3 regions of the Actinoplanes sp. NPDC049598 genome follow, and region 1 is predicted to be linked to each of the others. Evidence: riboswitches for the same ligand, from Rfam matches in the RefSeq annotation. Region 1 holds a riboswitch; each other region holds the start of a gene.
What was found. Region 1 has a riboswitch for cyclic di-AMP ahead of AB0J66_RS07925 (transglycosylase family protein). Riboswitches for the same ligand answer to the same signal wherever they lie in the genome.

Region 1 (9,562 bases):
CGTCGACGCGGCGGCCGGATCCGGGTGGAGCTACGGCTTCGTCGCGCTGAAGAACGGCACACCCCGGTACGGCCCGGTCTCGACGGCGGCCGACGGGCAGATCTCGATTGAGCTCCAAGCGGGGGAGACGGAGCTCTATCTGGTCGTGCTGGGCGCGCCCACGGCCGTGCACCACTACGGTTTCCTCGACGGCTACACCAAGAACTACCGCTACCCGTACGAGTTCTCGGTCGCCGGCGCCACCCCGTCCGGTCACGAGCCCGGCTACACCAAGCCGGCCGCCACCGGGGGCGGTCACTGGCACAGCAACGGCGGCGGCTGGGTCGACAACCGCGCCACCGTCGCCTCGACCGCCTACGTCGGCCCCCGCGCCGCCGTCTTCGGCGCCAGCACGGTCGGCGGCAACGCCCGCATCGAGGGCCTGGCCTGGGTCAACTCGGGCGCCCGGATCAGCGGCAACGCCGTCGTCAAGGACAACGCCCTCATCCAGGGCGGCGCCGACCTGTTCGGCTCCATTGTGGTCGGTGGGGATGCCGAGCTGGCTTCCACCTGCGGTTCCGGCACCTACCTACTGTTCAACCCCAGCCGTACGTGCGACGGCCGCCCCGGCGAAACCGACGTCAACCCGTCCTACACCCCGTTCACCGACGCCGAGATGGCCATCACCGCCACCCCCACCCCGACGCCGACGACCCCGGCCATCACCGCCACCCCCACCCCGACGCCGACGACCCCGGCCACGCCGACCACGCCCGCACCCGCCGGCGCGTGTTCGGCCCGGCTGGCCGTCACCGGCACGTGGACCAACGGCTTCCAGGGCGAAGTGACCATCACCGCCGGCGCCACCGGAACTACCGCGTGGACCGCCACCTGGCCGCTGGCCTCGGGCCAGCGCATCCTCCAGTCCTGGGGCGCCACCGTCACCACGAGCGGCACCACCGCCTCCGCCCGGAACGCCGCCTGGAACGGCACCCTGTCCCCGGGCGCCACCACAACCTTCGGCTTCATGGGCGAAGGCGCCGCCACCACACCCGCCCTTTCCTGCACCTGATCCCGGCCGCGCTGGTCAGCGGTCGGCGATGGTGCGGGCCTCCGCGAACAAGGCCGAGCGGACGGCCGCGGACGGGCCGGTGAGGGCGCCGATGCGGGCCAGCAGCAGCGAACGGCCCGTCCAGCCGGGGTCGTCCACTTCGACGGCGACGACGCTGTCGGGCAGGGCACCGGCGCCCAGCGTGGGCACGGTGGTGATGCCGAGGCCGGCCGCGACGAAGCCGAATCGGGTCGACCACTCGCCCAGCTCGGCCACCACCTTCGGCTGCCGCAGCGTGGGCCACGGCCCGAACTGTGGTTCGCCGCGAGCGCCGCGCCCGGCGATCCACTCCTCGTCCTCCAGGTCGGCCACCGTGACCCGCTCGGCCCGGGCCAGGCGGTGCCGGCGGCCGACGGCCACCAGGAGCGGGCCGGCCGGCAGCCGTTCGGTCTCGACGCCGGTCAGGTCCCAGCCGGGCAGGCCCTCACCCGACGCCAGCAGCGCGAGATCCAGGCGGCCGGCCCGCAACCGCCGCAACTGCACCGGCGTCGACGACTCCAGGAACTCGATCTCAACCGAGGGGTACGCGGAACGCACGCGCGCGACCGTCCGGGGCACCAGCCGCATCGCGGTGGTGGGAAAGCCACCGAGCACGACCCGGCCCCCGATCGGCGCCGCCAGGTTCGCCAGCTCGCGCCCGGCCGCGTCGAGCTCGTCGAGGACCGTGACGGCCCGGGCCGCCAGCCGGTGCCCCGCCTCGGTCGGCTCCACTCCACGCGGGCCGCGGCGGAACAGCTGAGTGCCGGCGGCCGCCTCGAGCGCGGTGATCTGCTTGGAGAGCGCCGACTGGGTGAACCCGAGCCGCTCCGACGCGGCGGTGAGCGACCCGGTCTCCAGGACCGCCCGCAGCGCCCGGAGCAATTGCGGATGAACATCGAGGCTCATGCCGCCAGTATGCCTGTCTGGAATACCTGATCTGCCAGACATTCGCTGGTGGCATGGAGCGATCTGCTCTTGACTCAAGGGTATGAGCAAAGTCTGGTTCTTCACCGGTACGTCCAGCGGCTTCGGCCGCCTCTGGGCCGAGGCCGCCCTGCAGCGAGGCGACCGCGTCGTCGCCACCGCTCGGAACATAGCTCCGCTCGACGACCTCGTCGCCCGCTTCGGTGAGTCCGTCCTGGCCCGGGAGCTCGACGTCACCGACCGCGAAGGTGTCTTCGCGGCCGTCGAGGACGCGGTCCGGCGCTTCGGCCGCATCGACGTCGTCGTCAACAACGCCGGCTTCGGCCACGTCGGCATGGTCGAGGAGGTCACCGAGCGCGAGCTGCGCCAGGAGATGGAAACCAACTTCTTCGGCACGGTCTGGGTGACGCAGGCCGTGCTTCCCGTCCTGCGCCGGCAGGGCAGCGGGCATCTGCTGCAGGTGACCAGCGAGGGGGGCGTCCGGGCCTACCCCGGCTTCGGCGCCTACCACGCCTCCAAGTGGGCGGTCGAGGGCCTCAGCGAGGCGCTCGCGCTGGAGACCGAGGGTTTCGGCTTCCACATCACGATGGTCGAGCCGGGGCCGTACGCGACCGACTTCGCCTCGCGCGGTCTGCGGACCAGCGCTCCGCTATCCGACTACGACCGGGCCCGTGAAGCGACCGCGCCGGAGTTCCGGGTGGGCGACCCGGCCGCCACCGTGCCGGCCATCTTCACCCTCGTCGACGCCGCCGATCCGCCGCGCCGACTCATCCTGGGCGACGTCTTCCCGGAGATCGAGGCCATCTACGAGGACCGCCTGAAGACCTGGCGCGACTGGCAGCCGATCACCCGCGCCGCCTTCGGTGCGTGAGGAACCGGCCGGATCCGCCGGGTGGCGGGAAAGTTCCGCCGCCCGGCGCTCGATAACGGCGGGGGCCGGGACCCAGGATGGGGGAAACATTCCCGCAACAAAGGGGTTCCCGTGACGACCGTTCTGCCGCCTCCGCCGTTCGATCCCGAGCTGGCCGCCGCGCTCGACGTGATCAGCCAGCAGCTGCCGTCGGCGTGGACCGCCGAGATGATCCCGTCGATGCGGGAGGGCGGCGTCATGGCCGACCTCAGCGACGAGCAGCTGTCCCGCGACGGCACGTTCACCGTGGCCCGCCGCCTGGTGCCCGGCCCGGCCGGCGACCCCGACGTCGAGCTGCTGATCCTGACCCCGGCCGGCGCCACCACCGCGCTGCCGGGCATCTACCACACGCACGGCGGCGGCATGATCGTCGGCAACAACCGGTCCGGCGTCGACGCGCTGCAGGACTGGGCCACCGAGGTGCCGGCCGTCATCGTCTCGGTGGAGTACCGCCTCGCCCCCGAACACCCGCATCCGGCACCGGTCGAGGACTGTTACGCCGGCCTGGTCTGGACCGCCGCCCACGCGGCCGAGCTCGGCATCGACCCGGCCCAGCTGGTGATCGCCGGGGCCAGCGCCGGCGGTGGTCTCGCCGCGGCCGTGGCCCTGATGGCCCGCGACCGGGGCGGCCCCGGCCTGGCCGGCCAGATGCTGCTCTGCCCGATGATCGACGACCGCAACGACACCCCGTCGGCCCGGCAGATGGCCGGCCTGGGCGTCTGGGACCGCACCGCGAACGACACCGGCTGGACCGCTCTGCTCGGCGACGCCCGCGGCGGCCCCGACGTCTCCCCCTACGCCGCCCCGGCCCGCGCCACCGACCTGTCCGGCCTGCCGCCCGCCTTCATCGACGTCGGCTCGGCCGAGACCTTCCGGGACGAGGACGTCGCGTACGCCGGCCGCATCTGGCAGTCCGGCGGCCGCGCCGAGCTGCACGTCTGGCCGGGTGGCTTCCACGGCTTCGACGGCCTCGCCCCGCAGGCCGCCATCTCCCAGGAGGCCCGGGCCGCCCGCCTGCGCTGGCTGAAGCGGCTGCTGGGGGTCTGAGACCTGGTCACGACGGCGGCGGCGGGGGAGGATGACGAGGGTGAAAGACCTTGCCGTACGCCTGGCCGCGCTGGACCCCGATGCCGGCGCGGCGGTACGCGTCATCGCCTACTTCGACCGGCTGGCCGAGGAACGGGCCGGGCTGCGCGCCATCGTCCGCGGCGCGGCCGTCCTGGCCGGTTGCCCGGCCCGGCTGGACGACGACGAGCGCCACGTCCGGGTACGGGTCGAGCCGGACGGCTCCTCCGCCTCCGGTGGCCCCGCCGACCCGATCTGGATGTCGGCGCCGGTCGGCGAGGGCGCCACCCTGTCGCTCGAGCGGCCCGGCACCCCCGGCCCGATCGAGGCGATGGTGCTGGAGCGGGCGGCAGCGGCCGCCCGCGCGGTCCTCGACCGCACCCGCGGCCACGCCGCCCGCCCCGACCCGGCCTCAGCCGAGCTCGCCGTCGACCGCGAGGCCCTCGAGCCCCTCCGCCTGCGCGCGGCGTCCCGCCTCGGCTTCCACCCCACCGACGCCGTACGAGCCGTAGCCCTCCCCGGCGGCATACCCCGCCTCATCCCGGCGGCGAGCCCCCCGAACCCGCCGGCTCGGGGTCCCGCCGCGCCGTCGGACGGCGTGCCGCGTGTGGTCCCGGCGGTGAGCCCTCCGAACTCCCCGCACGGCGACGGCGCTCGCCGGGGTGATCCGGCCGATGTGCTCGCCGCCGAGCGGGCTGGTGTCGGCCCGGCCGTGCTGGTGAAGGATTTGCCGGAGTCCTGGGCCGCGGCGCAGGTCGCACTCCGCTTCACCGCCGAAGACACCGACCAGGACCCCGGCCGTCGCGTGGTCCACGCCGAGCAGCTGGGGGGCCTGGTGCTGCTGGCCCCGGCGATCGGACCCGCCACGGAGCCCCACCCGGACGTCCGGGCCCTCGAGCGGGCCGCCGCGTCGGCCCCCTGGATGCTGCGCACCCTGGACGCCGTGGCCGAGGCGGCCAGCCTGCGCGCGGCCGCCTCCGCTCTGCGTGTGCACCACTCCACGCTCCAGGACCGTCTCGCCCACTCCCAGCCCCTGCTCGGCTGGGATCCGCGCGAACCCCAGGGCCGCCTGCGCCTCCAACTTGCGCTGGCGCTCCGCCGCCTGCACCGGAACCCGGTCTCCTGACTCCCCGCGCGGCGCGCCTGGTCGCGCCCCGGCGTGAGCGACATCCATCGCCCCGCCCCGCCGCGCCCCGTGAGGGAGGTCCGCGTGCTCCTGTCGGCCCGGTAGCGCCTTCGCCGTGAGCGAGGTCTACGGCATCCGTGGCCACGGTCGTGCCCTGGCATGAGCGACATCTCGTCGTCTCGGCCGCGCCCCGGGTAAGCGAGGTTCGCGGCATCTTGTCGTCCCGGTCGCGCCGCCGTGAGCGAGGTCCGCGACATCCGCCGCCCCCGTCGTGCCCTGGCACGAGCGAAATCCCGCCGTGGCGGCCGCGCTGCCGGGGTGGGCGAGGTCCGGCGCATCCCGTCGCGCCGGCCGCGCTTCCGGCGTGAGCGAGGTCTGCGACAGCGGGGGCGGCGGTGGGAGTCAGTGGAGGTTGGCGTCGGTGGCGGCGGACATCAGGGCGGCCGCGGTGTCGGTCAGCTCGGCGAGGGACGACAGCGCTGACGGCAGGGTGACATAGACGTGGTCGACGCCGGCTTCGGACAGGGCGCCGATGTCGTCGATGAGCTGGGGGATCGACGGGGTGGTGGCGACGCCGACCTGGAAGATGCAGGAGATCGCCGCGGGGTCGCGGCCGGCGGCGGAGGCCATGTCGCGGAGGCGGCCGAGGGTGTCGGCGACCTGCGGGGGCGGGGTGGCGGTGGGCAGCCAGCCGTCGGCGCGGCGGGCGATGCGGCGCAGTGCCGGCTCGCCGCGGCCGCCGAGGAAGAGCGGGATGCGCCGGGTCGGTTTCGGGTTGATGCGGGCCGATTTGATGTGGTACCGGCCGTTGTCGAAGGAGACGGGGTCGGGGGACCAGACGGCGTCCGCGACGTCGAGGAACTCGTCGAGGGCGGCGCCGCGCTCGGTCAGCGGGCGGGGAGCGGTGGCTTCGAATTCGTCGATGGACCAGCCGGCGCCGAGGCCGGCGATGAGGCGGCCGTTGCCGGCGGCGTCGAGGGCGGCGAGGGTCTTGGCCAGGCGGACGGGCAGGTGCAGCGGCGGTACGAGGACGCCGGTGCCCAGTTCGGCCCGCGACGTCACGGCCGCCGCCAACGTCAGGGTGACCAGGGGATCCGTCGTGTAGCCGTACCGCTCCGGCCAGGGGACGTCCGGCATTCCGTACAAACCGTGGGAGCCGCTCTGGTCCTCCGGTGTCAGCACCCGTTCGTACGCCCACAGGCTGTCGAAGCCGAGGTCTTCCGCCGCGCGGGCGAACGCGGTGACGTCGTGCGCTAGGTCGTATGTGGTGGTCTGCGGGAGGTTGACGCCGATCTTCACCTGGTCAAACTAGCGTCCACTGCGGAGCGTCGGATACCGCAGGGGCGCGGCGGGTATACCTGAGCGGTGGGAGATCTCGTGGACGCGCCGATTCTTGCCGCGATCGCGGGTGGGTACGGCTCCAGTACCCGGGTGCCGGGGCTCGCGGCCGATCTGCTGGTGACGGATCTCGATGGCTGGATCCCGGCCGGTGATTTCGCGGGGGACGGCGTCGAGGTGCTGCTCGAGGCGGGCCGCCGGCGCTGGCGGGCCGCGCAACCGCACGTGTCGGCGGCGCTGATCTGGAAGGCGTACTCCTACTGGCTGGGGGTGCCCGCCGTCTTCGGCTGGGTGGCCGCGCGCCGGGTGCCGCATCTCACGACGGCCCAGGTTCTGGTGCGGTTCGACGACCGGTACGCCCCGGCGCGGCTCGGCCTGCGGGAGGACATCCCGGTCTCGGTGCTGCCGGACGACCCGCTGGCCGGCCGCGGCGAGCCGCGGGTCTCCGTGGTCAGCGACGAGGCCGCCTTGCTGGCCACCCTGCGCCGGACCCTGCTCGACGAGCACGTCACGCCGCTGCTGGACGCGGTCCAGGGCGCGGCCCGGGTCAGCCGCCGCCTGCTTCTGGGCTCGCTGTCGGCGGGTATCGCCCACGCGGCCCAGCGCGCCTCGACGGTGGCGGGCGCGCCGCCGGGGGAGACGACCGGCCAGGTGCTGCGCATGCTCGACGTGGCCCACCTGGTCGACTGGAACACCGAGCGGGTGCGCCGCCGGACCTGCTGCCTGGCCTTCACGATCCCGCATCAGCGGTTCTGCGCCGACTGCTCGTATTGGAAGTGATGAAGCGTTGAACCCGACATGGGAGCGCTCCCGTATGGGTAACCGGGAGGCATGCTGATGGCGCTGTTGCTGGATCTCGCGAACATTCTCGGCGGTTTGCTGCTCGCCGCGGCCCTGCTGCGGCAGATTCCGCGCGTCGGCGGCGGGTTCGGCACGTTCGCCGACCGGGTCGCGCCGTGGGGCTGGGTGGTCGGCGTCGTGGCCCTGGTCGCCGGCGGTTACTACCTGCTGGTCCACCTCTTCGACGGGCCGCACGTCTTCCACTTCGAGGTGGTCGGCATCGCGGTCGGGGTCGCCCTGCTGTGGGACCGGCTGACGGGCCGCAAGACCGCGGAGGCGCCGTTCGGGCGAGGGCTGCTGCTGGCCGTCTTCGGCATCATCGCCGTTGTCGTCGGGCTCCAGGGCCTGGTAACGCCGGACTGATCGGCCTGGTCGCAGCCTTGATCGGTGATCACGGCAAAACGGGGCAGAACCGGGCGCATTCCCCGGCCGGGCGCACTGAGAACAACGTCACGATCGCCCTTCGTGGCTTTGCCGAGGGTCGATCGGCGTGGTTACGGTCGGCCGGTCCCACGATCGTGGGCACCGCGGGCGGAACGCCGAGTCCTGCCGCCGCCCGACGGAATTCAACTCAGGCATGGAGCGGGGGACCCAAACGTTCTCCGGCACGCCACCGCGCGTGCCTCGGGGTGAAGCCGCCTCGCGCGGCCGGGCACCTCAGCCCGAACCCGACAGCTCACCTCGTAGGCGTGGAGGTTGTTCTTCCATGGCACAAAACCGTAAGCACACCGTCGCGCTCGGCCTCACCACCGCCGGCGTGGCCGGAGCGTTCGCCCTCTTCGGCGCGGCCCAGCCGGCCCAGGCCGCGGGCAGCGTCAACTGGGACGCCGTCGCCCAGTGCGAGTCCGGCGGCAACTGGAGCATCAACACCGGCAACGGCTTCTACGGCGGCCTGCAGTTCACCAAGAGCACCTGGAAGGCCTACGGCGGCGGCAAGTACGCCAGCACCGCCAACAAGGCGAGCCGGGGCGAGCAGATCGCGATCGCCGAGAAGGTCCTCGACGGTCAGGGCATCGGCGCCTGGCCGGTCTGCGGCAAGAAGGCCGGCTCGTCGAAGAGCTACAAGGGCACCAACACCGGCGGCGCCTCGGAGAAGAAGTCGTCCTCCACCGCCAAGAAGTCGACGACCAGCAAGAAGTCGGCGACGCACAAGTCGGCGACGACGCACAAGTCGTCCACGACCCACAAGTCGACGACCGCCGCGCCCCGGAGCACCACGAAGACGACCGGCGACTTCTACATCGTCCGCGCCGGCGACACCCTGGCCAAGATCGCCAACCGCTACCAGATCGACGGCGGCTGGGAGCGGCTCGCCGAGCTCAACAAGAGCATCATCGACGACCCGAACCTGATCTTCCCGGGTCAGCGCATCGCGATCTGAGCAAGGCTCCCCGCAGCGAGAACCACCCGGCGGCTCGCCCGGACCTCGGTGCTCTTCCGCACCGGGGCCGAGGCCGCCGCCAGCATCGCGGCCGCCTGCGCCTCGTCGCGCAGGCTGCTCGCGGTGCTGCGGGCGAGCGAGACATCGTGCCAGGCGGCCGACTCGGCGGCCGTGGCCAGCTCGTACCGCTGACGCAGCCACGCGGCCGAGGCCCGGGCGATCACCAGCTCCTGCTCGACCTGGTGGAGCCGGGCGTCCCAGCCGTTGCGCTCGGCCATCGCGTCGGCCAGGGCCGAGGCGGGCAGCTCCCCGCGGCCGACGGCGGCCTCGACGGCCCGGTGCAGGAAGCTCTCCCGGTCCGCGTACTCCGCGCAGGTCCGGGCCGACCAGGGCGTGCCCCAGACGGCGCCCGCGGCGGCCCGGCGCACCCGGGCGTCCGCCTCCAGCCAGGCGTCGTAGGCGACGTTGACCGCCTGGGCGGCCTGCTCCCAGACCTCCTGCCAGCGGCCGGCGCTCGCCGCGGCGCGCTCGGCCGCCACCTGGATCTCGGAGGCGAACTGCGCCGCCTGGGCGGCCTCCTCGGCCTGGCGGTTCTTGAAAGCGCTCCGGGCCCGCAGCACGGCCACGGTCTCCTGGGCCGCCTTGCGCGGGTGGCGCATCGCCTGCGGGCTGCCCAGCAGGAGCAGGGCCGGCAGGGTGAGCAGCATCAGCGTGGCCCAGATGGCCGGCGCCGGTGAGGAAACAAGCATCTCCGCTACAACGTTCATGATCGTCAATCCGTCCGCGTGTCGAGTCCACCGTGGGCAGCTGCGATCAGCGCGGGAAGGCGCTGATCAGGCGGACGCGGCCGGAGGCGCGCGAGAACCGCGGACACCCGCGGTGAACTGTGTGCTGAGGACGGTGGCGCGG
Region 2 (9,562 bases), on a different contig from region 1:
GCCGGCCGTGGCGAGGGCGGCCGGCTTGACCGCGGCCGAGGTGGCCGGCGCGGGTGGCGGCGCCGTGGGCAACGCCTGGTAGTCGACGATGCCGCTCGACTCCAGCAATGTCATGTGGGTGGCGACGAACTGGTTCGCCTGCTGGGCCAGCTTGCGGACGGTGTCGTTGCGGGTGCTGCTGCGAATGGTCGCGATGGCCGGGAAGATCTTGCCGTGGGCCGCCCGCAGCCGGTCGATGTAGATCCGGTCGAACTCCTCGCCCTCGGCGTCCCGCATCTCCCCCAGCCAGCCCTGCTGGTCGGCGTTCGGCTGGTCGGGCACCTTGATGCCGAGCTTCTTGGCGGCGGCCCGGTCCAGCCGGTCGAGGACGACGTGCTGGGCGGCGATGTCCTTGCCGATCTGCCGGATCCGGGGGTTGCGCGACTTCTCCTGCGCCATCTGCCCGGCCGGGATCTCCCACAGCCCGGCCAGGCGGACCTTGACGACCAGGTCCTTGTCGGCCGCGGTGATCTCACCGTCGTTCGTGTCGGTGATCAACTCACCCGGCGGCACCGGCACACCGGGCTCGGCCCGCGCGGGTGACCGCAGCGGATCGAGCAGAACCACAACCAGCGCCATGAGCACCGGACCCCACAAGCGACGCCGCCACTGCACGAGAACCTCCCGACACGTTGACACCCTGGCAGGCAATACGTAGGAGAGCGGCCTACGGATCAGCGCCGGCGGCGCCGGTCACCGGGCGTCGTCGCGGTGGGCGTGCCAGCCGAGCCACCAGTCCTGCTCGCCGACCTCGCCGGCGGCCTCGGCGAAGGCGGTGAGGGCCTCGGTCACCGCCGGCTGCCACAGCTGCGCGGTCGCGGCCACGAGGCGTTCCAGGTCGGCACGGCGGCGGGTGATGACCTGCTCGACGATGTCGTGCCCGGCCGGGGTGAGCCGGACCCGCACGACGCGGCGGTCCGCCGTGGAGCGCAGCCGCCGGACGAGGCCCTTGCGGGTCAGCCGGTCCAGCATCCGGGTGCCGGTCGAGGGGTTGACCTGGAGTTCCTCGGCGATGTCGATACCGCGTTGCGGGCCGCGCACGGCCAGCACGACCAGCGCGCGGAACTGCGGCAGCGTGACCTCGCCGTCGACGGCGGCCAGGGACCGGGCGGTCAGCCCGACGAACGCGCGGCTGGCCAGCATCAGCGCCTGCACGGCGGCCTCGTGGGCGCCGGGCGGGGCGGGTGGCCCGGCGCTCATCCGGCGACGATCAGGACCTGGGGCGCGGCGGCCTTCATCCGGGTGTTGAGCCAGGACAGCTGCCGGCTCGCCTCGCCCGACGCGCTCTCGCAGACCTCGATGAGCTCGGTGTCGCGCAGACCCTGAGCCGCCTGATGGATGGCCGTCCAGGTGGTCTGCACCAGCGTGCCCAGCACGTGCAGGTCCTGCAGGTCGCGCAGCAACCCCAGCGGGCCGGAGCGGACCCCGGCCAGGCCGTCGGCGTGCAGCCGCTCCGGTTCGTCGACGTCGCCGGTCTCCCGCTCGCCGTAGCGGGCGACGATCGGGGCGAGGCGGCGGACGTGCTCGTCGCTCATGGCGGCCAGGGCCGCACATATGAACAGCACGTCGGGATGCTGGGCGTGGCCCTGGCCGACGACCCGGAACGACTCGGCCAGCGTCCGCTCACCGTGGTGGGCCAGCGCGAGGTAGACCGTCAGGTACATCAGGCCCTCCCCGGGTCCAGGGGATAGTGCGGCGTCGGGACCAGCCGGCTGACGGTGGGCGCACCGCCCGCGGTGGGCGGAACCGCATCGGGGACCGCGGGGGCCGAGGCGCCGGTCGTGGGGGCCTTCGCCGGGCCGTCGCCGGCGCGGAGCCGGACGACCCGGCAGGCGGCGGTCTTGAAGTACGGCTGTTTGGAGACCGGATCCCAGACCGTCATGGTGAGCTCGTTGGCCTGCCCCGGCCCGCCGTAGTGGAACGGGGCGAACACCGCGCCCGGCATGACCCGGCCGACCCGCGCCTGAACCTCGATCGCGCCGCGCGGCGACTCGACCCGCACCACGTCACCCTCGCTGATGCCCAGCTGCTCGGCGTCCGCACGGGAAAGCTCCACCCACGGCTCCGGGGCGGCCTCGCGCAGCGACCGGGAGCGGTGGGTCTTCGTCCGGGTGTGGAACTGATAGACGGTACGGCCGGTGGTGAACAGCAGCGGATAGTCCTCGCTCGGCCGCTCGTGCGGCGGCGTGTAGGCCGCTCCCTTGAGGAAGGCACGCCCGTCGGGCCGCAGCGCCCGGTGCTCCTGCTCGGTCACCGCGCCACCGGTCAACAGATCGTGGCCGTACGTCTCACAGGTCTCCGTCGCGGTGGGGAACACGGCGTCGGCGTACAGCCGGTCGGTCCCGTCCGGGGCCTGTTCGTTGACCGGCCACGGGATGCCGGTCGGGCCGCGGAGCTTGCCGTACGACAGCCCGGTGTAGTCGACCGGGCGGCCCCGCGTCGCCGTCCGCCAGGCCTCGAACGCCTCCTCCGGCGTCCGCCACTTGATCAGCGGCGCGCCGCCGGCGTCCCGCAGGTCCATCGCGTCGGCGTAGGCCAGGAAGATCTCCAGGTCGCTGCGGGCCTCGCCCGGCGGGTCGACCGCCTTCTCCGACAGGTGCACCGTGCGGTTGACGTTGGTGAAGGTGCCGGTCTTCTCACCCCAGCCGGCGGCCGGCAGCACCACGTCGGCCAGCTCGGCCGTCTCGGTCCGGAACAGGTCCTGGACGACGACGAAGCACTGCTCCCCGCCCAGGATGCGCCGGATCCGCGGTGACTCGGGCATCGAGACCGCCGGGTTCGTGGCGGAGATCCACAGGAGGCCGATCGAGCCCTCCTCGGCGTAGCTGAAGATCTGCATCGCGTGGGTCGGCGGTGCCCAGTGCGGGATGACGAGCGGGTCCACGTTCCAGAGCCGGGCGAGCTCGCCGACGTGCTCGGGGTTGTCCCAGTTGCGGAAGCCCGGCAGGTCGCCGTCGGCGCCGCACTCGCGGTTGTTCTGCGCGGTCGGCTGCCCGTTCATCTGCAGGATGCCGGAACCGGGCCGGCCGATCAGGCCGCGCAGCAGATGCAGGTTGTTGACGGCGACGGAAGACGCGGTCGCCTGATGCGACTGGTAGAAGCCCTGCAGCACGGTGGAGAGCACGTCGCGGCTCTCGCCGAGGATGCGGGCGGCCCGGCGAAGCTCCCCCGGGTCGATCCCGCAGATCTCAGCGACCGACTGCGGGGTGTACGGCTCGACGACCGCCCGCAACTGCTCGGCGCCCATGGTGTGCGCGGCGACCCAGTCCTCGTCGACCCACCCGTTCGCGAACAGCTCCCGGGTGAGGCCGTTCATCAGCGCCAGGTTGGTGCCCACCTTCGGCGCCAGGTGCACGCCGCCGGTCCGTACGGCCTCCTCCGCCACCGGCGTGCGGCGCGGATCCACGCAGACCAGCACGGGCGGGTCGGCCCCGTGGGTCCGGTCGAGGATCCGGGCCCACAGCACGGTCTGCGTCTCGGCCATGTTGTGCCCGTACAGGAAGATCGCGTCGCAGTGCTCGATGTCGGTGTACGAGCCGGGCTGCCCGTCGGCGCCGAAGGACTCCTTGAACGCGGCGGCGGCCGTCGCCGTGCACAAGCGGGTGTTGCCGTCCATGTGCGGCGTGCCGATCCCGGCCTTCCCGATCACCGCCAGCGTGTAGTACTCCTCCAGGAACAGCTGGCCGCTGGTGTAGAAGCCGTGGGACAGCGGGCCCTTCTCGCGCAGCAGTCGCTGCGACTCGCGCACGACGCGGCCCATCGCGGTGTCCCAGTCGGTCTCGACCAGCCGGTCCCCCTCGCGGATGAGCGGCCGGGTCAACCGGTCCGGTGAGCCGGCCCAGGCCGTACTGCCGTAGAGCCCTTTCGGCCCGAGCCGGCCGTGGTTCACCACATCGCCCGCCCGGCCCCGCACCCCGACCATCCGGCCGTCCTTGACCGCGATGTCGCAGCCGCAGCCGTTGCTGCAGAGCAGGCAGGCGCTCTGCACCCACCGGTCGACCTGATCCTCGCTCAGCCCCGCGTCGAGATGCTGATCCACCCGCGCCGGCCACACCGTGCCCTTCGCGTGCGGCGTCCGCTCGCCCCACAGGTCCGCCACCCGGTCCATCCGACGTTCCTTCCGCAGCCGTCTGCGAGCACCGTAACCGCTCATCAGGGGCCTCGTAGCGCACGAGTGCACTGTGCAACCTTTGCGAATGACAAAAGGTGGGTGAGGCGGATTACCTGCGGTCGTACAACTAGCGGGGCTCCCGGGTAGTTGATCAGGGCCGTACTGTGGTCGCCGTGAAGTGGACTGGAAGTACAAAACTCCTGGTTGCGACCGTTCTGGTGGTTCTTGTGGCGGCAGTGGCCGTGGGGGTGTGGCGCATCTCGTCGGACGACGGGAAACAGACCGCCGCGCCGGAGGCCCCCGCCTCGGCCGCCGCGGTGGCCGACACCACGCCGATCGACCCCAAGACCCCCTGGACCGGCACCTGGGCGACGGCCATGCAGGACGGCAAGGGAGAGGGCTTCCAGCAGGAGACGCTTCGGCAGGTGGTTCGCACGACCGTCGGCGGCGACGCCGTACGCGTCCGGCTCTCCAACGAGTTCGGCACCGCCCCGCTCCCCGTGAGCGCCGTCCACCTGGCCAAACACACGGGCAAGGGCACGATCGACGAGAGCACCAACGCCCCGGTGACCTTCGGCGGCGCCGACTCGGTGACCATCCAGGCCGGCAAGACCGTCGTGAGCGACCCGGTGGCGTACAAGCTGGCCGCCGGCACCGACCTGGCCGTCAGCGCCTACGTCCCGGAGAAGGTCACCTCGGTGACCCAGCACGAGTCCGCGAACCGCGACAACTACGCGGGCTCGGGCAACCAGAGCACCAAAGCCGAGCTGTCCGGGATGCGCTCGTTCTACAGCTACTACTTCCTCGCCGGCGTCGACGTCCAGAACCCGAAGGCCGAGGGCGCGGTCGTCGCGCTCGGCGCCTCGATCACCGACGGCTACGACTCGACCTGGAACGAGAACCGCGGCTGGCAGGACGTGCTCGCCCGGCGGCTGACCGGCGAGGGCCGCGCCATCGGGGTGCTCAACGCGGGCATCAGCGGCAACTCCTTCCTGCAGGACGGCAAGGGCCGCAGCGCCCTCAACCGGCTCCAGCGCGACGTGCTCGGCCAGCCCGGCGTCAAGTGGGTGATCGTCGCCGACCTCGGGATCAACGACCTCGGCGGCGCCGACGCGTCCGGCGGGTCCCGGCTCGTCACCGGCCTGAAGCAGCTGATCAAGCGCAGCCACGGCGCGAACGTCAAGGTCCTGTGCGGAACCCTGGTGCCGTACGCGGACTCGGAGAGCTACAACAGCACGGGCGAGGCCGGCCGGAAGACCTTCAACACGTTCGTCCGCTCCAGCGCCAGCGGCTGCGACGGCGTCGTCGACTTCGACGCCGCCGTGCACGACCCGGCCACCCCGACCCGGTGGAGCAGCCGCTTCGACCAGGGCGACCACATGCACCCCAACAACGCCGGCATGGAGGCCATGGCCGCCGCGGTCGACAGCAAGCTCCTGGCGACCGCCTGACCGTTGCGGGGTCCGAGCAGATCGGACCCCGCCGCGGCTATCCTGACCGCGGAGGTCAGGACGGTGACGACGAAGGGCGGGCGGCGGACGCCCGGCAGCCTCGAAGCGGCGGCCATGAGCGTGCTGTGGGCCGCCCCGGAGGCGATGACCGCGGCCGAGGTGCAGGAGGCGCTGGGTGGTGGCCTCGCCTACAACACCGTGCAGACCATCCTCATCCGGCTGCACGACAAGGGAACCGTCCAGCGGCGCCGCGCCGGCCGCGGGCACGCCTACTGGCCGACCCAGGATGCCGCCACCGCGGCGGCGGCGCAGATGAGCGCGGCCCTGGCCGCCCGCCCGGACCGGCTCCGGGTCCTCCAGCAGTTCGTCGGGACGCTGGACGAGGCGGACGCCGCCCTGCTGCGGCAGCTGCTGGCCGACGAGTCGTGACCCGCCCTCATCGGCCGGCCCGGGCCCGTCGCCGGCCGCGCAGGAGCTCGATGCCGACCGGAATGACCGACACGGCGACGATGCCGGCGAGGATGAGTTCGATGTTCGACTTCACGAACGCGATCTGCCCGAGGAAATAGCCGAGAATCGTCACCCCGCAGCCCCACAGCGTGCCGCCGATGACGTTGAAAAGCAGGAAGGTGCGGTATTTCATGTGGCCGGCTCCGGCCACGATGGGCGTGAAGGTCCGCACGATCGGAACGAAACGGGCGAGAACGACGGACCGGGCGCCGTACTTCTCGAAGAATCCACTGGCCCGGGTCAGATTCTCGCGTTTGAACAGCCGCGAGTCCGGCCGCCGGAACAGCGACGGCCCGAAGCGGCGGCCGAAGAGATAACCGAATTGGTCCCCGGCCACCGCCGCCATCGACACCAGCAGGCACATCAGCCACAAGGGCTGCTTGAGGTACGTCCCGTCGGCCACCAGAAGCCCGGCGGTGAACAAAAGCGAGTCGCCGGGCAGAAAGAAACCGATCAGCAGGCCCGACTCGGCGAAGACGAGCGCCAGGATGCCGAGAAGGCCGAAGGTGGAGATCAGGTGTTCCGGGTTCAGGAACGAGGGGCCGAGGGCTGCGGTCATCAGATGGCGTCGCCTCTTCCGGAAAGTAAAAACCTACACTTTGTAGGTGTTACCAGCCTCGCCGGGCCTATCCCTCGACCGAGAATTGTGTGGCCTTTTTCACTGGTCGACTTACACCTCTTGTAGCAGATCAATAACTGCTTGTCATTTCAACTGCAAGAAACCGGGCACTCAGCAATGTGCCAACTACTTTGGGTAGTCTTTGCTGCTCGGAGGGAGCGGCGGAATTGGTGTAGCAAGATGGGGCCGACCGCAGAGCGGGCCGGCTCGCGACGAACCGGCTCACGCCGAGCCCTACCCCGGTCGGTCGTCGCGACCATGAGCGACACCACCACCGCGAAGGCATACGGGGCAGGGACGGGGGAACCACCATCGGCTCTTCGGCGCCACCGCACCCGGTGCGGGCGGCGTGGCGAGGGCCTTGGGGTGAAGCCGCCCCCGGCGGCCGGGCAACCTTCCCGCCCGAACCCGACAGCTAACCTCGCAGGCGTGCCGGAAGGATGTTTCCACCGTGCACGAACACAGTTCGGGCCGGCGCCGCATGTCCGTCGGCACCGGCACCATCGCACTGTCCCTGGGTCTCTGCCTCGGCGCCGGCCAGCTGGTCGGCACTCCGGGCGCGGTCGCCGCGGCGGGCCCGGCCCCCACGGCGCACGTCTCCGCGACGAAAGCCGCCGCGGCCAAGAAGAAGGTCTCCATCCGGACCACGTACAGCGCCCGGTCGTTGACCGCCGGCAAGTCGGTGCGGATCACCGCGACCTACCGCAACCCCGCCACCGGCGCGGCGATCACCTCGGGGGTGGTACGCCTGCAGGCGTACCGGAACGGCAAGTGGCACACCTGGTTCGCAAAGCGGTTGACCAGCAAGGGAACGGTCAGCTTCTCGGCCGCGCCGAAGGTGACGGGATACTTCCGCACCTCCTACACCGGCAACGCCGTCTTCGCCGCGCACGTCGGCCGGAAGATCAAGGTCACCGTGATCAGGCCGTCGTCCGGGAAGGGGGCCAAGATCCTGGCCGAGGCGCGTCGGCACGTCGGCGCGCTCTACCTCTACGGCGCGGCCGGACCGCACCGGTTCGACTGCTCCGGCTTCACGATGTACGTCTACCGCAAGTCGGTCGGTGTCAAGCTGCCGCACAAGGCGCATTCGCAGCAGCGGTACGGCCGTGGCGTCAGCAAGTCGGCCAAGAAGCCCGGTGATCTGCTGATCTCGCGCCGGGGTTCGTACGGCTACCACGCCGCCATCTACGCCGGTAACGGCTACATCTACGACTCGCCGCACAGTGGCGCGCGGGTCAGCAAGCGGAAGATCTTCAGCTCCAACTACGTCGTCCGCCGGCTCGCCTGACCCCGGAGCGGCGGACCGGGCCGGGAGGCGTACGGCGTTGTACCGCCTCCCGGCCCGGCCGCAAGCTCACTCGAAACGCACCCGGCTCAGCCACCCGGGGTAGTCGCTCAGCACGTACAGCTCGCCCTGCACGTCGACGCCGAAGGCGGTCGGCTGGGTCGGGAAGTTGCCGATGGTGGCGGACTCGTAGCCGCCGCCGGGCCTGGGGCGCACGGCGAAGGCGAGGGTCGAGCAATAGTCGCTCGCGATGTAGGTGCCCCGCGCCTTGGGGGTCCGGGAGCCCCGGTAGACCACGCCACCGGTGACCGAGCAGCTTTCGGTCATGTAGTGCGGGTACTCGAAGACCGGGTCGACGTACTGCACGCCGGGCCGGCACTGCTCCTGGTCGAAGATCGGGGTGCCCTCCTTGCAGGACCAGCCGAGGTTCGCCCCGCCCTGCCACGGGCGGATGTGGTTGATCTCCTCGACCAGGCCCTGGCCGACGTCGCCGATCCACAGGGAATTGTCGACGTCGATCGAGAACCGCCACGGGTTGCGCAGGCCGTACAGCCAGATCTCGGGCCGGGCGCCCGGCGTACGAACGAACGGGTTGCCGGCGGGCACGCAGTAGGGCTTCGGGCCGCAGGCGCGGTTCACGTCGATCCGTACGATCTTGCCCAGCAGGGTGCCGAGGTCCTGGCCCGACTTGAACGGGTCGTTGGCGTGCCCGCCGTCGCCGGTGGACCAGTAGAGATAGCCGTCGCGGCCGAACGCCACCTGCCCGCCGTTGTGGTTGCCGTACTCGGCGTGCTCCTGGGTGAGCAGCACCTGCAGCCGCTCCGGGGCGCCGAGGGGCAGGCGGGCCAGGGTCAGCGCGCCGGCGGGCCGGCTGGTGTACGCCACGTAGAGCAGGCCGGTCCGCGCGAAGTTGGGCGCCGGCGTGATGCCGAGCAGGCCGCGCTCGTTGTCCGACGTGTCGACCAGGGCGGTCAGGTCGAGCACCGGGTCGGCGGCCAGACCGGTGTCGGGGTGGTAGGCCCGGACGGTGCCCTCCTTCTCGGCGATCAGCATCCGGCCGTCGGGCAGCCCGGTGATCGCGACCGGGCGCCGCAGCCCGGAGGCGACCTGCTCGGACACCACGCTCAGCTCCGTCAGGGGCGCCGGGCGAGGAGGGGCCGCGGCGGCGGCCGAAGGGATCAGAACGAGCAAGCCGGCCAGCAGAGTGACCGTACGACTACGCCTTCGCGGCATGCTGGACTCCGTTCACATGGGTGGGGGACGGGTTACGATCTACCGCCTGATGTCACGGATGACAGGGGATCCTGGTGAGTGCCGACAGCGCGGACATTTCTGAGCGTCTCGATGTGACCAAGCCGCACCCGGCGCGACGGTACGACTACTGGCTCGGCGGCAAGGACAACTTCCAGGCCGACCGGGACGCCGCCGAGGCGATCGCGGCCGTCTTCCCGCACATCCGCACCGCCGCCCGCGAGAACCGCGCCTTCATGCAGCGGGCGGTGCGATACCTGACGGCCGAGGCGGGGGTGCGGCAGTTCCTCGACATC
Region 3 (9,562 bases), on a different contig from region 1:
GCCCGCCATCGTCATCTTGGTGCCCTTCTTCTGCTCGTGGGTGTCCTGGAAGCGGTAACCGCCACGCTCGAGGGCGGGGCCGATCGCCAGGACGGAGTCCGGCGTGATCAGCCCCTCCTGCAGCGCCGCGCCGAAGATGAACGCCTTGTGCACCGAGCCCGGGTCGGCCACGATGCTGCTCGGCGTGTCCTCACGCTCGGTCGGGGTGTAGGCGCCCGGCTTGGCGGCGTTGTAGGTGGGGCAGCTCGCCTGGGCCAGCACCTCACCGGTCTTCACGTCCATCACCACGGCGCCGGCCATGCTCGCCTTCGACTTGGTGGCCTGCTCGCACAGGATGCGCTGCACCTCGTACTGCAGGTCGCCGTCGATGGTCAGCTGCAGCGAGGTGCCCGGCTGGGGCTCGGTGTACTTCTCGTACCCGCCCGGGATCGGCTTGTTCAGGTCGCCCTTGCCGATCTCGAACTCGCGCTCGCCGTCGGTGCCGCGCAGCAGCGAGTCGTAGCGCGCCTCCATGCCCTCCAGGCCCGAGTTGTCGTCGCCGGTGAAGCCGATCAGGTTCGCCGCCAGGTCGGCGTTCGGCACGTCGCGCCGCTCGTCCTCCTTGACGATGATGCCGGGCAGGTCCATGGCGGCGATCTTGTCGCCGACCGAGATGTCGACACCCTGGGCCAGATATTCGAAGCGCGACTGCCCGCCACCGGGCTGCTTGTGCGGCTTCATCAGGTTGATCAGCTTGGACGGCTGCACGGTGATCAGCGGGGAGAGGATCGCGGCCGTCTTCGCCGGGTCCTTGACCAGGGCCGGGTCGGCGGCGACGTAGCGGGCCTCCACGCTGTGCGCGAGGACCGTGCCGTCCCGGTCCACGATGCTGCCCCGCGGCGCCGGCAGGCGCACCTTGGCCAGCCGGTCCTCCCGCAGCTCGATCAGCCGCTTGGCGTCCGACGGCGACGAGGCCACCTGCAGCACGACCAGCCGCACCCCGATCATCACGAACAGCGAGAGCGCGACCACGGCGCCGATCCGCAGCCGCCGGGTGCTGTTGGCCAGCTTGGGCGGCTCGGGCGCGACCGCGCGGACAGCGCGGTTGACCCGCGGTCCACTCACGATCCGTCGTGGTCCCTCTGATTTGCCGGTACGCGGGGAAGCCGCCGGCCGGGCCCCGCGCGTGGCCCGCCCACCGCGGTCGTCACTCGCCCCACCCGCGGCAGTACGGCGGTCCGTGCCCGCCCCGCTACGGCGATCCGTGCCGGCTCCGGCGCGGCGGTCCGGGCTGGCCACTGTGCGGCGAGGTTTGACGCCGGCCCGCGTGCGGCGGTTGTCCAGCTCGTCGTCGGCGAAGTCGTCCTCGTCGAACTGCGGGGTGCGGCTGCGGGGCGTGGGCTTGCCACCGCGCGCCTCCCGGGTCTTCCCGGTGCCCTTGCGTCCCCGGCCGGCCGGCTCGGCGGGCTGCTCGGGGATCTCCGGCGCCTCCTCCTCCGGCTCGCCGCGGCCGCCACGCCGCGGGCGGCCGCCGTCGAGCACCTGAAGCGCGGGCCGGAACGGATCCGACGTGCGCCCGGCGCGCGGCGACCGCGTGCGCTGATCCCGCTCGGCCATCGTGCGCCCGCGCGGGGTGTAGGCCCGCGCGTCACCGATGCCGCCGAAGCCCCGGCCCTGGCCGGCCTGCTCGTCGCCCTCCTCGGGGAGGTCACGAGACGTACCGCGCCGGGGCTGAGCGCCCCGGCGCGGTGGAGTGTCGTCAGCCCGCGGCGCCATCCGGCCTACTGCCCGGCGCCGGTCTGCGCCTGCCCGCCACCGGTCGACCCGGTCGCGGCCTGCCCATCACCCGTCGCGGCCTGCCCGTTGCCGGTCTGGCTGACCGAACTCTGACCGTTGCCTCCCTGGCCGGTGGCACCCTGGCCGTTGCCGCCCTGGCTGGTGGCACCCTGGCCGTTGCCGGGCTGGCCGGTGGCGGCGCCGTCGATCGGCGTGACGTTGGCCGGGCCCTTGTCGGACTTCGGGTCCTGGGCCGTGATCGACAGCTTGCCCTCGGCCGGCATCGGCACCTTGATGACCTTGCCGTCCGGCAGCCGGAGCACGGCCAGGTTCTCCGCCTTGACCAGGCCGAGCCGCCGGGCCGCGGCGTCCAGGTTGCCGATGCTCGACACCTCGATGAGCTGGTTGTCCAGGTCCTGCCGCTGGTTGTCGAGCGCCGTGTTCTGCTTCTCCAGGTCAGCGATCTTGAACGAGTTCTCGTTCGTCTTGGTGTTGATCAGCAGAATGCCGAGCACCCCGACGATCACCAGCCCGACCACCCCGGCCGTGAACGGCGCCCGCGGCCCCCGCCGGATCGGCAGCGGCGCCACGGAGAGCCGCGGCCCCGCCCCGGCCTCGGCCCGGCCGTTGCCGTCGGGCTCCACCTCGAGCTGCAGAGCCGCGGTGCCCGCGACGGGCGCCTCGACCCCGTCCGGCCGCCCCTGGCCCCCGCGAGCGGAAGCGGAACGCCCCTTCTCCAGCTTGGCCGCGATCGGCCGCACCTTGTCCTGGTCGCTGTCCCGCCGAGCCCGCACATCCTCGGTGATCCGCCGAACCCGCTCGCTCTCGGCGTCCCGCCGGCCACCTTCGACCTCACGGCCCGCCCGCACACCTTCGCCGTCCCGGCTCAGCCGCACGCCCTCGGTGTCCCGGCGCTTCCGCGTCCCGTCAGCGTCGCGGCCCAGCCGCACGCCTTCCGTGTCCCGGCGCTTGCGCGAACCCTCAGCGTCCCGGCCCAGCCGCACGCCTTCCGTGTCCCGGCGCTTCCGCGGGCCATCAGGGTCGAGGTCCGCCCGCACGCCCTCGGTGTCGCGGCGCTTGCGCACGCCTTCCGTGTCCCGGCGAGCGCGAAGCTCCCCGGTGTCGCGGCGAGCGCGGGCGTCCTCGCTGATGTCGCGGCGAGCGCGAACCTCCCCGCTATCGCGGCGAGCGCGGGCGTCCTCGCTGATGTCGCGGCGAGCGCGGACACCTTCGGTGTCGCGGCCGGCGCGGACGCCCTCGGTGTCGCGGGCGCGGCTGCGGGGAGCGGCGTCGCGGGCCCCGCCGCGGACGTCCTCGTTCTCCCGTCGCCGGGGGCTCGCGCCCCGGGCGTCGCGGCCGATCCCGGACCGGCGCGGGCCGGCCTCGTCCGCACCACCGCGGATGTCGTCCGTGAAGTGCCGGGCCCCCCGGCCGGCACTGCCCCGGCCGTCGCCGGCCCGGCTCGTGGCGTCCGCATCGCGGCCCGTGCCCTGCTCGCGCCGGCCGTACGCCTGGCGCTGCTGATCCGCGGCCCGGCCCCCCGACCGCGGCGCGTGGTTGCGCTCGCTCATGCTTTCCCCTCCCCCTCTTCGCGTTCCCCCGGGCGTAACCGCCCTCGTCCCCCGTGCGTTGTAGACAGTCGGGGCCGTTCGCGGGCGGCCCCGGGAGCCTGGTCGTGCTGGTCGAGGCGTTCCACGGCGCGCAGCTTCACCGAAGCTGCCCGCGGGTTCGCCGCGACCTCGTCGTCACTGGGCGGCTCTGACCCCTTTGTCAGCAGCCGCAGTGTCGGACCGGTGCCGGGCAGTTCGACCGGCAGGTCGATCGGCCCCGTCGAGCGCGTCCTCGCGGTGAGGGCACGCTTGACGATCCGGTCCTCCAAAGATTGGTAGCTCATCACCACAAGGCGCCCTTTCGGGGCCAACGCGTCCAAAGCGGCCGGGACCGCGGACTCGAGCGTGGCGAGTTCGCCATTTACCTCGATGCGTAACGCTTGAAACGTTCTTTTCGAAGGATTTCCACCGGTTCGCCGGGCTGCGGCGGGGATGGCCTCTTTGACCAGCTCGGACAGCTTCGCCGTCGAGGTGATCCGGCCCTTCTGCCGCTCCCGCACGATCGACGAGACGACACGTGTGGCGAACTTCTCCTCGCCGTACGTCCGCAGGATCCGGACCAGCTCGCCGGGCTCGTACTCGTTCACGACCTGCTCGGCCGTGATGCCCGTGGTCTGGTCCATGCGCATGTCGAGCGGCGCGTCCTGTGCGTAGGCGAAGCCACGGTCGGCCTCGTCGAGCTGCAGCGAGGAGACGCCCAGGTCGAACAGTCCGCTGTGGATCAGCCGGATACCGAGCTTCTCGAGCACGCGGGGCAGCTCGTCGTAGACGGCGTGGACCAGGTGGACCCGCTCCTCGCCGAACCGGGCGAGCCGCTGCCGCGAGTGGGCCAGCGCCTCGGTGTCCCGGTCGAGTCCGATGAGGACGACCTCCGGATAGCGCTCGAGCACCGCCTCGGCGTGACCGCCCAGGCCGAGCGTGAAGTCGACGTGCACCGCGCCGGGCAGCTGCAGGGCCGGGGCGAGCAGCTCGAGGCATCGCTCGAGCAGCACCGGCACGTGCGTGCCGCGAAGCTCCCCCATGTCGACCCCCATCGCATCCCCGACTGTCCCCGGCTCACGCCTCACCAGGCCCTTTTCCGGCCCAGTGCCCACCCATCGACGACGCCGTAGCGATGTGCCCACGCCGTGGCAGCCGCCCGAACGTCTTTCCGTACCGCCAGATCCCCATCCGCTCGTGCCCGTTGCCATCGGGCGCGCCCAAGCCCGGACACGCGCCTGGCGCCGGGGAAGAGGCGCCAGGTGCGGGAGCGGCTGGAGATCTCGCAGTACGGCAGCAGCGACGTCCGGGCCCCACCACAGGGCCGGCCGAATGCCACGCCTCACAGTCCGACGGGCAGCACCCCCTCCTCGATGTCCGCGAACTCGTCTTCGCTCGCGGCGAGGTAGTCGTCCCACGACTGCTTGTCCCAGATCTCCACCCGGGTGCTCGCCCCGATCACCACGAGTTCGCGGTCGAGTGCCGCGTACGCCCGCAAGTGAGCCGGGATCGTGACCCGCCCCTGCTTGTCGGGAATCTCGTCGTGCGCGCTGGCGAAGAACACCCGGCTGTACGCCCGGGCGGCCTTGTTCGTGACCGGGGCCTCGCGAAGCTGACCCGCGATGCGCTGGAACTCCGGCATCGGGAACACGTAAAGACAGCGCTCCTGCCCCTTGGTGATCACGACACCTCCCGCCAGCTCGTCGCGGAACTTCGCTGGAAGGATCAGCCGCCCCTTGTCGTCGAGGCGTGGGGTATGAGTGCCGAGAAACATCGGCTCCAACCCCCTGCCCCTGGCGGTTCGCGGTCCGCCGGTCAACTCGGGCCGGCAGGTCTTCCAGAGCCAAATCCCGTTTGGAATTCAGGTCCCTTTTGGCCCTGCCACTGCGCTCCACTCTACTCCACTTCCCTCCACCCGCAAGCCGAATGAGCGCCCTCACGAAGCTTGTTCGCACACGAAACCCCAGCTCAAAGGCGTGCACGCAGAGTGGAGGGCCACCGCATGATCAACCCCGTCCGGTTTCCGACATCCTCACCGCACCCCCGTCAAGAAACACGACAAACACGCCCAAACCTCCCAGTCAAAACAAATGTCAACCCCCGCCGGGGAGGAAAGTGGAGGACCGTCGAGATAACCCGCTGTCAACCCCGACTCCAGTTCATTCACGCCCCCGCATCGTCATTCACCGCGCGCCCGCCGACGCGATCCCCGCGAGGTCGCCCGAGCCTGCGCGGGCGCGGGCGCGGGATCAGGCCGGGCGGGCCAGGGCGGACGCGGGCGCGGTGGCCCCCGCCGGATGGATGGCGCAGGCACGCGGGTGGCCCCGGCGGGGTAGGTGGCGCAGGCGCGCGGGTGGCGGCCCGGGCGGGGTGGGCGGCCCAGGCGCGCGGGTGGCGGCCCGGGCGGGGTGGGCGGCCCAGGCGCGCGGGTGGCGGCCCGGGCGGGGTGGGCGGCCCAGGCGCGCGGGTGGCGCGGACAAACACGGCGGCGCGGACGCGGTGGGCGGCCGGCGGCGCGGGCGCGGGCGACGTGACCCGGCGGACACCTCATCGCCAGGGCGCAGATTCCGCACGCCGAGGGCTCAGGTGTGCGGGCTGTTATTTACAGGCGGGACGGAGAAAGCGCCTTCAGGCCCGCGGAGCGGGCCTTGGCGTGACGGTACGCACCGGCCGAAAGTGGGGCAGAGGGAGTGAGGACAGACCGAGGCCGTCCCTACGGCGGGTGCCTGTGGCCAACTCCGTATCTCCGGAAAGCGCGAGCAAGTCACCTGGAGTCACCGGACCGACAGAGGGGCGCGACCGAACCGGTCGCGCCCCGCTGAGCAACTGTCGTACTTACCGCGTGTCTGAGGAACCTCAGACGAGGCGGCGGACCACGTAGTTGGTGCTGATCATCTTGCGCTTGGAGACGCGCGCGCCGGTGTGCGGCGAGTCGTACATGTAGCCGTTGCCCGCGTAGATGGCCGCGTGGTAGCCGTAGGAGCCGTTCCGGAAGATGATCAGGTCTCCGGCCTTCTTGGCGCCCTTGGCCACCGACTTGCCGGCGGACTGCTGCGAGTTGGCCTTGTGGGCCAGGTTCTTGCCCGCGGCCTTCTTGTACACGTACTTGGTGAAGCCCGAGCAGTCGAAGCGGCTCGGACCCGAGGCGCCGAACTTGTACAGCGCGCCGGTGTGGGCCGAGGCCTCGGCCAGGACCTTGGCGCCGCTGGCGACGACCTTCACCGCGAGGCGGCCGCCCACCTGCGGGGCGAACGTCGAGGTGCCGGCGTAGACCATGCGGAGCGAGCCGCTGGTCTTCGGGGCGGCGTACAGGGCGATGGCGCCGTTCTTGTTGACCTTGCCGGACGCCCAGTTCTGCCACTTGCCGTTGCGGAGCGCCTGCAGGCGCACCGTGCCGGACGTGACCGCCTTGCCGTTGGTCGGGTTGATGTAGCGGGCGGTCACCTTGACCTTGGCGCCCCAGGCCAGCGTGCGGGTGCTGACGCTGGTGCGGACGGTCGGCTTCACCTTCGCCGCGGCCTTGGCAGTCACGGCGGCCTGCGTCACCACGGGGGTGGCGGCGTGCGCGGCCGGCGTGGAGACCAGCTGGCCGGCGCAGAGGCAGAGACCGAGAGACAGTGCGAGTTTGCCGGCTCCGACGGACATGCGTCGGCCCCGGCTCGAACTGTGTTCGTGCACGGTAGAGAATTCCCTCCGGCACGCCTGCGAGGTTAGCTGTCGGGTTCGGGCGGGAAGGCTTGCCCGGTCGCTGGGAGGCGACTTCACCCCAAGGTCTCTCCGTTGATCGCCACCGGAGCGGGTGACGCGGAGGAGACCGCTATTTGGGTCCCCCGTCCCTGCCCCCGTATGCCTTTGTGGTCGTACAACTGCTCGTGGTCGCGCTGCCTGGCCCGGGGCAGGGCTCGGCGTGAACCGGGCGGCGCAAGCTTCCAGCGGGTTGCTGTCGGCTGATCCTTGGTACCCGAGATCCGTCCCGGGCGGCGGAAGCGGCTCAGTGACCGAGAGTAGTTGGCACACGGACCCCTGTCCGATTTGTGACCGCCGCGTAACTTTTGCCAGCACGGATCGTGCTGGGGCAAATACATTTTGTTGAAGGTTACGGGTGAAACAGAACACATAATTCCTCGTCACCGGCCGGGTGACGGCCTTTCCGTATTCACTCTTCCGCGGTTCAAACCTTCCTCACCGGGCAAAACCCGCTCCCCCGAACGGCCGAGTCGGATGCCGGACGGAGGGGGACCGGCGACAACTCGACGTAACAGGCGGTTCCGGTACCCTCGTCGCCGTGACGGACGGGAAGATGCCCCTGCGGGCCAAGGTCGCGACCTCCGTGTCGAAGACGGCGGCGGCGCTCTCCAGGGCCGCGGGACGCGGCGACGGCTCGGTCATCGGAGGCTGGATCGGCCTCAAGATCGACCCTGAGCTGCTGAGCCACTTGGCCACCGGACGCGCGATCGCGCTCGTCTCGGGAACCAACGGCAAGACCACCACGACGCGGCTGGCGGCGGCCGCGCTCGGCGTGCTCGGCCCGGTCGCGACCAACTCCTTCGGGGCCAACATGCCCACCGGGCACACGTCGGCCCTGGCCAAGGCCGGTCAGACCCCGTTCGCGGTGCTGGAGGTGGACGAGCACTACCTGCCCCGGGTCATCGACGAGACCAAGCCGCGGGTGGTGGCCCTGCTCAACCTCTCCCGCGACCAGCTCGACCGGGCCAAGGAGGTGGCGATGATGGCGCAGCTGTGGCGCACCACCCTGGCCGGCCACCCGGATGTGAACGTGGTCGCCAACGCCGACGACCCGATGGTGGTCTGGGCCGCCTACGGCTCGCAGAAGGTGACCTGGTTCAGCGCCGGCCAGCGCTGGCAGGACGACTCGTGGGTCTGCCCGGAGAGCGGCGACCCGATCGAGCGGGAGAACGGCGACTGGTGGTGCACCGGCTGCCCGCTGCGCCGGCCGATACCGCAGTGGCGCGTCGAGGACGAGGGCGTGGTCGACCCGCGCGGCGACTGGCACCTGGTCAAGCTGCAGCTGCCGGGCACGGTCAACCTCGGCAACGCGGCCACCGCGCTGGCCGTGGCGGCCGAGTTCGGCGTGCGCCCGATCGAGGCGCTCCCCCGGCTCTCCACCGTCACCTCCATCGCCGGGCGGTACGCGCAGGTCGAGCGGGACGGCCGCAACATCCGGCTGCTGCTGGCCAAGAACCCGGCCAGCTGGCTCGAGGCGTTCGACATGGCCGATCAGGCGCCGACCCTGCTCTCCATCAACGCGCGTGACCCCGACGGCTTCGACACCTCCTGGCTGTACGACGTCGACTTCGCGCCGCTGTACGGCCGGCCGGTCCTGATCACCGGTGAGCGGGCCTACGACCTGGCAGTTCGGCTGGAAGTGAACGGTGTGCCCTTCCAGCACGTGTTGAGTTTCGAGGAGGCGGTCCGGATCGTGCCCCCCGGCCGCCTCGAGGTGATCGCCAACTACACGGCGTTCCAGGACATCCGAGCGGAGTTGGACCGTGTCAACTGAGGCTTTGCGCATCGTCTGGATCTATCCGGACCTGCTCTCCACCTACGGCGACCGCGGCAATCTGCTGATCCTGGCCCGCCGGGCCGCGATGCGCGGCATCCCGGTCGAGACGTACTCGGTCCGCTCCGACCAGCCGATGCCCACCACCGCCGACATCTACCTGATCGGCGGCGGCGAGGACGGCCCGCAGGCCCTGGCGGCCCAGCGGCTGATCAACGACGGCGGCGTGCACCGGGCCGTCAACCAGGGCGCGGCGGTGCTGGCCATCTGCGCCGGTTACCAGCTCTTCGGTCACTCGTTCTTTGCCAAGGGAGCGAAATGCCCGGGTCTCGGGCTTCTCGACCTGCACTCCGACCGGGGTGAGACGCGCGCCGTGGGCGAGATCCGCGGCGACATCGACCCGCGGCTGGGGCTGCCTCCGCTGAGTGGTTTCGAAAATCACGGCGGCCGTACCCACCTGGGGCCGGGCGCCGCCCCGCTGGCCCGGGTGACGGCCGGCATTGGCAATGACGGCCAAACCGAGGGAGCCTGGGCAGGGAAGATTCTGGGCACCTACTCGCACGGCCCGGCGCTGGCCCGCAACCCAGCTATAGCCGATCTGCTACTGCGCTGGGCCATCGGCGCGGATAGTCTTGCCCCGGTCGACGACACCTGGGCCGAGCGGCTCCGGGGCGAACGACTGGCGGCAGCCGGAGCC

Region 2: another riboswitch for cyclic di-AMP. It lies ahead of AB0J66_RS39610 (NlpC/P60 family protein); the one in region 1 lies ahead of AB0J66_RS07925 (transglycosylase family protein).
Region 3: another riboswitch for cyclic di-AMP. It lies ahead of AB0J66_RS34120 (NlpC/P60 family protein); the one in region 1 lies ahead of AB0J66_RS07925 (transglycosylase family protein).

Annotation. Positions count from the first base shown of each region.
Region 1 is NZ_JBFAOX010000002.1:436,275-445,836, reverse strand. It holds gene AB0J66_RS07965 (DUF6055 domain-containing protein) at 1-1,051, shown strand, start outside; gene AB0J66_RS07960 (LysR family transcriptional regulator) at 1,067-1,975, opposite strand; gene AB0J66_RS07955 (SDR family NAD(P)-dependent oxidoreductase) at 2,058-2,864, shown strand; gene AB0J66_RS07950 (alpha/beta hydrolase) at 2,976-3,950, shown strand; gene AB0J66_RS07945 (helix-turn-helix domain-containing protein) at 3,991-5,094, shown strand; gene AB0J66_RS07940 (LLM class F420-dependent oxidoreductase) at 5,497-6,393, opposite strand; gene AB0J66_RS07935 ((2Fe-2S)-binding protein) at 6,460-7,212, shown strand; gene AB0J66_RS07930 (hypothetical protein) at 7,270-7,635, shown strand; cyclic di-AMP (ydaO/yuaA leader) riboswitch at 7,820-7,976, shown strand; gene AB0J66_RS07925 (transglycosylase family protein) at 7,979-8,653, shown strand; gene AB0J66_RS07920 (hypothetical protein) at 8,635-9,420, opposite strand; gene AB0J66_RS07915 (hypothetical protein) at 9,487-9,562, opposite strand, start outside.
Region 2 is NZ_JBFAOX010000026.1:43,658-53,219, forward strand. It holds gene AB0J66_RS39575 (DUF4142 domain-containing protein) at 1-618, opposite strand, end outside; gene AB0J66_RS39580 (MarR family transcriptional regulator) at 733-1,239, opposite strand; gene AB0J66_RS39585 (hypothetical protein) at 1,236-1,703, opposite strand; gene AB0J66_RS39590 (molybdopterin oxidoreductase family protein) at 1,703-4,147, opposite strand; gene AB0J66_RS39595 (GDSL-type esterase/lipase family protein) at 4,324-5,601, shown strand; gene AB0J66_RS39600 (BlaI/MecI/CopY family transcriptional regulator) at 5,665-6,030, shown strand; gene AB0J66_RS39605 (VTT domain-containing protein) at 6,038-6,670, opposite strand; cyclic di-AMP (ydaO/yuaA leader) riboswitch at 7,048-7,175, shown strand; gene AB0J66_RS39610 (NlpC/P60 family protein) at 7,182-8,018, shown strand; gene AB0J66_RS39615 (PQQ-dependent sugar dehydrogenase) at 8,085-9,248, opposite strand; gene AB0J66_RS39620 (SAM-dependent methyltransferase) at 9,323-9,562, shown strand, end outside.
Region 3 is NZ_JBFAOX010000018.1:150,465-160,026, forward strand. It holds gene AB0J66_RS34100 (penicillin-binding transpeptidase domain-containing protein) at 1-1,755, opposite strand, end outside; gene AB0J66_RS34105 (hypothetical protein) at 1,761-3,326, opposite strand; gene rsmH (16S rRNA (cytosine(1402)-N(4))-methyltransferase RsmH) at 3,323-4,399, opposite strand; gene mraZ (division/cell wall cluster transcriptional repressor MraZ) at 4,687-5,118, opposite strand; gene AB0J66_RS34120 (NlpC/P60 family protein) at 6,201-6,989, opposite strand; cyclic di-AMP (ydaO/yuaA leader) riboswitch at 7,029-7,215, opposite strand; gene AB0J66_RS34125 (MurT ligase domain-containing protein) at 7,645-8,865, shown strand; gene AB0J66_RS34130 (glutamine amidotransferase) at 8,855-9,562, shown strand, end outside.